3 regions of the Pantoea sp. nfd-35 genome follow, and region 2 is predicted to be linked to each of the others. Evidence: predicted binding sites of a transcription regulator. Region 2 holds the regulator's gene; each other region holds the start of a gene.
The links. Region 2 encodes LexA, which represses DNA repair genes until DNA is damaged. Its sites were predicted from a motif close to TNCTGTATGTACATACAGNA; they were not measured.
Positions count from the first base shown of each region.

Region 1: the regulator LexA is predicted to act here: its motif matches at 1,700-1,719, upstream of P9J57_RS08640 (DinI-like family protein).
Region 3: the regulator LexA is predicted to act here: its motif matches at 1,571-1,590, upstream of mutH (DNA mismatch repair endonuclease MutH).

Region 1 is NZ_CP122403.1:1,848,028-1,851,308, reverse strand. Features, by position in the region: gene amyA (alpha-amylase) at 1-42, shown strand, start outside; gene yedD (lipoprotein YedD) at 125-583, opposite strand; gene P9J57_RS08650 (DUF6388 family protein) at 827-1,150, shown strand; gene iraP (anti-adapter protein IraP) at 1,286-1,582, opposite strand; gene P9J57_RS08640 (DinI-like family protein) at 1,758-1,997, shown strand; gene P9J57_RS08635 (hypothetical protein) at 2,036-2,302, opposite strand; gene P9J57_RS08630 (hypothetical protein) at 2,588-2,788, shown strand; gene P9J57_RS08625 (hypothetical protein) at 3,080-3,247, opposite strand.
Region 2 is NZ_CP122403.1:4,196,796-4,200,076, forward strand. Features, by position in the region: gene dinF (MATE family efflux transporter DinF) at 1-930, opposite strand, end outside; gene lexA (transcriptional repressor LexA) at 1,041-1,655, opposite strand; gene P9J57_RS19435 (diacylglycerol kinase) at 1,762-2,130, opposite strand; gene plsB (glycerol-3-phosphate 1-O-acyltransferase PlsB) at 2,259-3,281, shown strand, end outside.
Region 3 is NZ_CP122403.1:939,098-942,378, forward strand. Features, by position in the region: gene P9J57_RS04510 (TerC family protein) at 1-560, opposite strand, end outside; gene mutH (DNA mismatch repair endonuclease MutH) at 661-1,338, opposite strand; gene rppH (RNA pyrophosphohydrolase) at 2,025-2,552, shown strand; gene ptsP (phosphoenolpyruvate--protein phosphotransferase) at 2,565-3,281, shown strand, end outside.

The DNA.
Region 1 (3,281 bases), 2.1 Mb from region 2:
TGTAATGGTGGCAGCGTGAGCGTCTGGGTTGTTGAAGCATAAACAGAGGTTGCCAACGCCACCAGATTGACTGATTCACCCGTGTGACTATGCTGAGTGCGGTCTCTGGACCGCATTCAGCCAATTATTTTGCTAATGCCGGCCGCATAATTTCAGGCTCGATATTTTGAATAACGTCGGCATTAGGCTGTTTTGCCACTTCCTGCTCTGCTTTCTGGCATTCAACGGTCGGCTTTTCGACCTTGCGCAGGGTAAGACCGTCGTATTCCAGCTCACCGTTATCGACGTCCAGCGGCATTACCCGCACCTGACGCGTCACATTGACATAATCGCCATTGAGTTGGGTCAGCTTGCCTGGTTTTGCAATGACACGCTGCCACTGGCGGCAATCCAGAGTGCTGCCATCGGCATTGACGATCAGACTGGCAATCGCCTTATCGCTAATCAGATCGCTTTGTGGCCCTACTGTCTGCCAGTTACCCTGCAAATTTGCCGGAGCAGGCGTTTGCACCGCACTCTCATAACTATTGATTTGTGCGCAGCCACTCAGCGCCAGAGTGGCAATCAGCATCCAGTTTTTCATTTTTTAATCCCTAAAATCCGGTCAATGGCGGCTACGTTATAATTTTTACGGTAAGGTGCGCAAGCTATCTGAATGCTGCCCTAAGCGTAAAACTGCATTTTCTGACGCTTTCATCGCGCACGGGCAACATTTATCAATATCAGCACCGCGAACTGACCGTTTTTCATCCTGCCCCACTTAGCCTGACAAGCCAGACGCAACAGGCTACACTGTCGCCCTGCACTACCTATCAGGAAACCTGCAATGAAAACTCCAGAAGCTTATTACGCCGAGGCTCGCGCCCTGTTTTTTACCGCCCACGCGGATTTCCAGGCAGCATTAGACGAACTCACAGAAAGCGATGCCCGCGCCGCCAATATGTCACTGCGTGAACTACGTGAATGGCATGCTGAACGCATCTACGCGGCTTTTTTACGCCAGAAGAACCTTGATGGTATGATTTTCTCGATCCAGCTGGCTGAACCGGATAAAGCCGTCGCTGCCGAGGCCATAGAACGTTATCTCAGATCGCATGCGGAATCACTGGGAATGAGCTGGGAAGAATTCTGTATTAAAAATGAACTGTAGTAAGAAGGTCTTGGCGGGACAATGAAAATACCGCTGATGTCATCGCCCTGTTAACCATCAGGATGGGTTCGCTGAGCCTCTCCTTTTTACGGCGTCGCTGGCGACAGACAACACACTTATCGCCAGCGTTTGCCATTACTCTTCCTGCGCCATTTTGCCTCTCACTTCAACATACTTAGCGACGGCCAGCAGCCGGTTAATGTGAGTAAGCAGTAAATCAATATCCGACTGCATAAATTCAGATGATGAACGTGAAGCCGTCACTATCGCATCCTGAACCGTTTCGGAGATGGTTAATGCGTTATCTTGTTTCGCCTGGACCAATAAAGCTGCCACCAACAATGACTGTGCTTCTATCTGCGCAGTCAGTTCCTTAGCGTCGACATCCATTTTTGCTAGTTTGAGCAGAATATCTATAACCAATTGTCGCATTGCACTTCTCCTGGTGAGTGAGCGCACTTAGTGTTGTGAACGCACTCAGAGTAAACCAGATGACGGTGCTTTTCTACGCGACGCGGAAAAAACGAATTAAGATAAACATCAGCTTGATACTGTTTTTATTTACAGTAAAATGGCGAGGCGATTTTGCCCTTAAGGGATTGTTAACATGTTTGTAGAGTTAATTTACGATAAACGTAATGTCGCGGGCCTGCCAGGAGCGCGTGAGATGATTTTAGCAGAACTAGAGAAACGGGTGCATCGCGTGTTCCCTGACATTGAGGTTAAGGTCAAGCCTATGGAGCGGAATGCGATAGAGACCGATCTCAGTAAGAACGAGAAGGCGACAATAGCGCGCCTCGTGGAAGAGATGTTTGATGAAGCAGAATTCTGGCTGGTGGCTGATTAATCCGTTAACCGCCACCGCCTCAGTCAGCGGGAGATCGCTTAACTCTCCTGCTCGCTGTGGTTAATTTCGATTTCGATATCCTGAATGGCCGTCTCCAGATCTTCCAGTAACGTACCCTGTTTGTTCAGCAGCGCGTCAATGCGGGCTGCGTTTCCTTCATCTTTATACTCGCCGGCGTCAAAGGCTAACCAATGTGCAGAAAGCGTCTCAGTGTTCGTCTGTGCATAGTGACGCATTTCTTTCAGCTGAGATGCCACGTCACGCAGATAATCTGTTTTGCTTTTGGTTTCGATTGAATCAGTCATGCTGTGTTTCCTTATGGTTGTTTATCCAATGAAAATGTCGCCTGGAGATTTAAAGGTAGAACAATATAGCGACTTTGCATTAGGAATAATCGGAACTCACTAGCGTGAGTGACATGAGCGGAAAACGGTAGGATGAGTAAGCACCATGAGAGCAAAGCGTCAATGCGTAAGCTTAGTCGCTATCAGTAAGGGTGCCCATTTTTGAGCGAGCCCCACTGATTGAGGGGAATTGTGACGGTCTGGTTTAGCTGGACTAGACTTAACAGACTCAAAAAGGAGCGAAGCATGCATACACATCACAGTAACGAACAGCGTAAACATGAGGGCGATGTCAGCAAAGGTTTACCCGAAGCGGCACCTCATGCAGGCAATGCCTATGAGGAAGACGATCATCCCGCTAAGGATGCACCTAAAGATCACGGGGAAGTCCCGAGAAAAAATGATGACAGTCAGGATGATAAAAAAGACCCTTTTAAAGCGTCCTGAGTGGTTTTATCGCGAGCATGTTCCGCGCCGGGGCATGCTTTTACCTGCTCAATCAATGCCTCATCATTAAAAAGCACGTCATCGAATACCCTATATTTACATCCGTATCGTCCCTGCAGTAACAGACCTGTATCATTTTTAACTTCGCCTGACGTAATCCTTATCGCCAGGAAATGCACGAAGAGTGAGGCATGCAATTTAGATTACAAAGCCCAAAAAAAGCGCAACGATGTGTTTGCATCCCGTTAGCATGCCATCACGCCTTTTTAAGTAAATACGGCTCGCCGTCACTCAGGATTGTTTATGAAGGTAGTCCACCAGCATTTCAAGATTAACCCGGTGAGGCCCATCTGGATAAAACACGCCCTGCGCCGGTCGGTTAGCATCAAATAACGCCTGCAAATCCAGATCGTCATCCAGTAACTGAATAGAGCCCTTGACCAGCTTATATGAAATCACCCTGCATGTGCCTTCAGGGATCTTGCTTAAAGAG
Region 2 (3,281 bases):
TACCTGCTGCAGTCGGCTACCGTCTTTTGCCCCGTGTGCTTCGCCAGCAAAGGCCTCGACGGCATAGGCAAAGCCGTCCAGGGCATAAGCGGTAAAAGTAATAAACATCAGAAGGATAGCATTTACCGCTACCACATCCGGGCCAATACGGGCACCCAGTACGGTCAGCGAGGCAAAGCAGAGCTGCAAGAGCAATGAGCGCAGTAAGATATCGCGGTTAAGGCGAAGAAGGCGGTGAATATCGCCACGCCAGCTGCGGGTGAGCATATCAAACCTGATACCACGGAGCTTTAATACGCGCCACACCATCGCCATACCGACCAGCAACGTCGCGTATTCTGCCAGCGCGGTGGCGGTGGCGGCACCGGCCACGCCCCAGTGCAGGCCCAGAACCAACCAAAGATCTAACAGGATATTGATGACATTCCCCACCACCAGCAGGATGACGGGTGCCCGGGCATACTGAACGCCCAGCAGCCAGCCCAGGATTACCAGGTTAGCCAGCGTTGCGGGCGCGCTGAGCCAGCGAATATGAATAAACAGGGCAGCCTGTTCCAGCACCGACGGATCCCCACCGACAAAGCGGGTCGCCAATGCGGTGACGGGATAGCGGAGGAAGATAAACAGGATGCCGACCACCAGGGCGATGATCAGTGGCTGTGTCAGCGCACGCGCCAGCGCGGTCTTATCGCCCGCACCGAATGCCTGTGCCGTTAAGCCCGTAGTGCTCATGCGTAGAAAAAGCAGCAACATGAAGACAAAGCTGGTGACGGTCGTGCCGACGGCGACGCCGCCCAGATAGATCGGACTGTCGAGATGACCAATAACGGCCGTATCGACCAGGCCGAGCAAAGGAACCGTAATATTTGACAGGATCATGGGCAGCGCTAACCGCCACAGTTTTTTATCGGTAGCCGTCAGAAAGCGCATTCGTAAATCCGTGCGATGAACCGCCGGGGTTTCAGGTCAACCCACAGCGGAAAAGTAAGGACAAGCAGGGGAATAGTAAGATTGACGAAAGCCGACAATCTTAACCGGTTTTACAGCCACTCACCGTTACGCACAATGCCCACGGCCAGACCTTCAACGGTCAGTGACTGGGCACGGGTGTCAACAACGATAGGCTCGAAATCATTGTTTTCAGGTAAGAGATGCACCACAGAACCCTGCTTTTTCCAGCGTTTTACCGTGACTTCGTCATCGATGCGCGCCACCACAACCTGACCATTGCGCACGTCCTGCGTTTTGTGTACGGCCAGCAGATCGCCATCCATGATGCCGATGTCTTTCATTGACATACCGCTTACGCGCAGCAGGAAATCGGCTGAAGGCTTGAACATGTCGGGATCCACTTTGTAATGCGTTTCAATGTGTTCCTGAGCCAGTAATGGCTCACCGGCGGCAACACGACCGATCAGCGGCAGGCCGTCTGATGGCTCTTCTTCCATTAACAAACGGATACCGCGGGACGCACCAGAGACAATTTCAATCACGCCTTTACGCGCCAGTGCTTTCAGGTGTTCTTCGGCCGCATTGGGCGAACGAAAACCGAGTTGTGCAGCAATTTCTGCACGCGTTGGCGGCATGCCTGTTTGATTAATGTGGTCGCGAATCAAGTCGTAGACCTGTTGCTGCCTGCTGGTTAATGCTTTCATCCCGCCCCCTGGTTGTTTATACAGTCGCTGTGAGTATATACAGGTATTGGTGAAATGGAAACCAAAACTCAGGTCAAAATCAGTTATTTGAGCCGAGATGGAACGCTTATCGCAAATGCGACCAAAGCAGCGTTCCCCAGACAAAAAGGGCCAGTAATATTGCGATAAAAACGGCAGCGGATCCCATGTCTTTTGCCCGCCCGGCAAGCGGATGACGCTCCTGGCCTGTGCGGTCTACCACGGCTTCTATCGCGCTGTTCAGGACTTCGACAATAATCACCAGCACGACAGAACCAATCATCAGGATGCGCGAAACAGTATCGACATCCAGCCAGCAGGCCAGGATAATCGCCACCACTGCGGCAACCGCTTCCTGACGAAAAGCGGCTTCGTGCTGCCAGGCAGCACGCAGACCTTGCCATGAATAGCCGGCCGCTTTCACAATACGGTTAAGGCCGGTGGCATTATTTGTCATAATAAAGGAACTCTTTTCAAAGGATTGACGTCAATATTGGGCAGCGCACAATTGTCGCTGTCACAGATTTTTGCTGCGCTTTCTGATAAGCTTGCGCCGCTTTGCTAACAAGAGGCTTCATATTGTCTATGTCAGGTTGGCGTATACTTTTTTATAAATTACTGAATTTACCCCTTTCGTTTCTGGTAAAGAGTAAGGCCATTCCGGCCGATCCCGTATCCGAACATGGGCTGGATCCTACCCGGCCTATTATGTATGTCCTGCCTTATGATTCAAAGGCCGATCTCCTCACTTTGCGTGCGCAGTGCATCCGGCACGATCTGCCCGATCCGCTCTCACCACTGGAGATTGACGGGGCCCTGTTGCCGCGCCATGTCTTTATTCACGACGGTCCGCGCGTGTTCCCCTATTTCGTGCCCAGCGTCGAGTCGGTAAAAATCTTCCACGAATATCTTGATCTGCACCGCAGTAATCCTGAGCTTGATATTCAGATGTTACCGGTTTCAGTTATGTTTGGTCGTGCACCTGGCCGGGAAGTGCAGGGTGAAGACAATCCACCGCATTTGCGCTTGCTTAACGGCGTACAAAAATTCTTTGCCGTGCTCTGGCATGGACGTGACAGTTTTGTGCGCTTCTCACCGACCGTCTCTCTGCGTCGTATGGCGACTGAGCACGGCACGGATAAATCCATCGCCCAGAAACTGGCCCGGGTTGCCCGTATCCACTTTGCCCGTCAGCGTCTGGCGGCTGTTGGCCCGCGCCTTCCCGCGCGCCAGGATTTGTTCAACCGCCTGCTGCAATCGAAGGCGATTGAAAAAGCGGTAGAAGACGAAGCCCGCAGTAAAAAGATTTCCCATGAGAAGGCGCAGCAGAACGCCATCGAGATGATGGAAGAGATTGCCGCCAACTTCTCCTATGAAGCCATTCGCGTGACGGACCGGGTAATGGGCTGGCTCTGGAGCCGCCTCTATCAGGGTATCAATGTGAACGGCGGTGAGCGCGTGCGTCAGTTGGCGCAGGACGGACACGAGATCGTTTATGTGCCCTGCCACCGCAGCCACATGGATTACCTGCTGCTGTCTTACGTGCTGTATCACCAGGGGCTGGTACCGCCGCACATCGCCGCCGGTATTAACCTAAATTTCTGGCCT
Region 3 (3,281 bases), 1.2 Mb from region 2:
AGCATTTTGACCGATGGATGACGATCAACGAACTCGCCAATACTGCGGGCAGCGACCATCATCATTAATACCGCAATCACCACTGCCGCCATCATAATAAACAAATGGTCGGAGAGGCCCACGGCCGTAATAACGGAGTCGAGACTAAAAATGATGTCGAGCAACATGATTTGAACAATGGCACCCATGAACGAGTGAACGTTGGTTTTGTGCTCGGCTTCTTCGCCTTCTATCGTTTCATGAATCTCCATGCTGGACTTCCACAGCAAGAATAATCCACCAAACAACAGAATGAGATCGCGTGCTGAAAAAGCATGATCCATGAGGGTAAACAATGGGTTGGTCAGTCTTGCGACCCAGGCAATAGAGGCCAGTAATCCCAGACGCATCAGCATTGCGCCCATCAAACCGATGCGGCGTGCGCGGGCTTGCTGATGTTTGGGGAGTTTTGCCACCACTAACGACAGAAAGATAATGTTATCAATGCCCAGAACCACTTCCAGAATGGTCAGGGTGCCCAGCGCCAGCCAGGCGTTGGGATCGGTAATCCACTCGAACATACCTGCACTCATATCCTAAACGAAAATTAAACAAAGATTATACGCACCAAATTTGTCTAACTCACATTTAAATACCGTCAGGGACGCGAGAATAAGGCTGTCAGACCAGAAAATGGCGTGCCAGAAGCGGGCCTGTAAAACTTTTCTTGAGATAAAACCCGCGTGGCAGCGTCATGATGGGCTGTCCGCGATCGCCGATCCCTTCCGTTAAGGCTTTGCTGTTTGCTGCTTTGGGGCGAATCTGCAGCCAGGCACCGTGACGGGCGGTGATGCGTTCTACCTGACCCAGTACGATCATATCCATCAACTCCTCCCAGTCCTGGCGCAGCATCTCATCTTCCTGCGCGTCGGGGCTCCACAGCAGCGGCGCGCCAACCCGACGTTCGCCTAATGGGATGTCACGCTCGCCCTCTACCGGCATCCACAGGACGCGCGCCAGCTTATGGCGGACATGGCTGTTTTGCCAGGTGACGCCGCTGTTTCCGGTGAGGGGCGCAACGCAAACAAATGTTGTTTCCAGCGGCTTGCCATAGCGATCGACAGGGATCGTTTTCAGTTCAATTCCCAGGTGTGCGAAATCCTGTTCTGCTTTACTGCCCGCACTGGCGCCCAGATGCCATTCCAGCAGCATCCCGACCCAGCCTTTATCCCGTTTCAGGTTGGCCGGTATCGGAATGCCTGCCTGGTCGGCCAGGGTTTGCAGCGTTAAACCTGCCAGTGACTGGGCGCGCGATAACAGTGTTGACTCGTCTTCAGGTGGCCCGGGAAGGAATGTCATGTGAATAACTCATAATGATTAATAATTAAGCAGCCTGCGGCAGCCTCAGGTTTTCCACAGGAAAGAACGCGGTATAACTCACATAATAACATGAAACATAGTACTTTTTTTTACAGCGAAATTGGCAGGCTCCAACTCATGTCGCAGGTTATCCCAACTTGCTATCAACAATGAACAGGATCTCAAGCCCAGTTATCCACAGAAAAATGGGATAACCCCGTCTCAGGTTGCCTACTGGTTCCATTTACAGCCTTGACTTTGCTGTTTTTCAACAAAAATTAAGCCGTTTGATGCAAGCTTGAGCCGATCGCTGTGGATAAAAAGCATTGTGGTGGATCTTTAGCCAATTGTCAGCACGAAGGAATTATCCGCCCCCTTTCCGGCAGGGTAAAAGGCAGCAGAGTAAAAAAATAGGCTTATATTTCAAGAATAAATCGTGGGCTGGTTTTTGGTGCCTTCAGATTCATCCTGGTACGTTATTCAGTTAACTCCCGTGTTCTGCACAAAGCTATCCACAGAAAACGTGAATAAGATCTCTCTTTTTACGGACTTTTGTTTATAACTTCGCATGAGTCTGTGAGTTATCCCGACATTACGCCCCTAAGCGCCCGCAAATCCAGTGGTTTACCGCCTGTAAGGAGTGTGAAACAATCAGACCATTCAATTTTAGCTTTTGAGGTAGTCCGGTGATCGATGATGATGGCTACCGCCCGAATGTTGGTATCGTAATTTGTAACAGGCAGGGGCAAGTGTTATGGGCCAGGCGCTTTGGACAGCACTCCTGGCAATTTCCTCAGGGAGGCATCAATCCCGGTGAAACCGCGGAACAGGCGATGTATCGCGAACTGTTCGAAGAAGTCGGGTTACACCGCAAAGATGTTCGAATACTTGCATCTACCCGTAACTGGTTGCGCTACAAGTTGCCAAAACGTTTGGTGCGTTGGGACACAAAACCGGTTTGTATTGGTCAGAAACAAAAGTGGTTTCTTCTGCAGTTGATGTGTAATGACGCAGACATTAATGTGCAGCACAGCAGCACGCCGGAATTCGACGGCTGGCGGTGGGTAAGCTTTTGGTATCCGGTCCGTCAGGTTGTCTCTTTTAAGCGCGATGTTTATCGTCGGGTGATGAAAGAATTCGCTGGCGTAGTGATGTCCATGCAGGAGAGTGCGGTGCAGCGAAATCATCCTGCCCATCGACGTAAAAGAGGATAGGCCACGCCCTTTATGCTCACTCAGTTGCGAGAAATTGTTGAAAAGGTGGCGAGTGCGCCACGTCTGAATGAAGCACTCGACATTCTGGTTAATGAGATCTGCCTGGCGATGGAAACGGAAGTCTGTTCCGTCTACCTCGCCGATCACGAACGTCGCTGTTATTACCTGATGGCGACACGCGGTTTGAAAAAACCGCGTGGGCTAACGGTCAAGCTGGCGTTTGATGAAGGTATTGTCGGTCTGGTGGGGCGACTCGCTGAGCCGATTAACCTTGCCGATGCGCAGAGCCATCCCAGCTTTAAGTACATTCCTTCAGTAAAGGAAGAGCGCTATCGCTCTTTCCTTGGCGTGCCTATTATCAGCCGCCGCCAGCTTATGGGCGTGCTGGTGGTTCAGCAGCGTGAACATCGGCAGTTCGACGAAAGTGAAGAGTCGTTTCTCGTTACCCTGGCCACGCAGCTGGCTGCCTTACTGTCACAATCGCAACTGAGTCAGTTGTTTGGTCAGTATCGTCTGGCACGTATTCGGGCCATTGCTGCCGCCCCAGGCGTTGCCGTCGCGCCGGGCTGGGTAGACGAAACCCAGCCCTTACTCGATCAGGTTTCTGCCGCCTCAACGCTGGATCCGCAGCGTGAACGCGAGCGTTTGTCACTGGCCATGACCGAAGCCGCCAGTGAATTCCGTCGCTTCAGTAAACGCTTTACCGCCAGCGCGCAAAAAGAGAGCGCG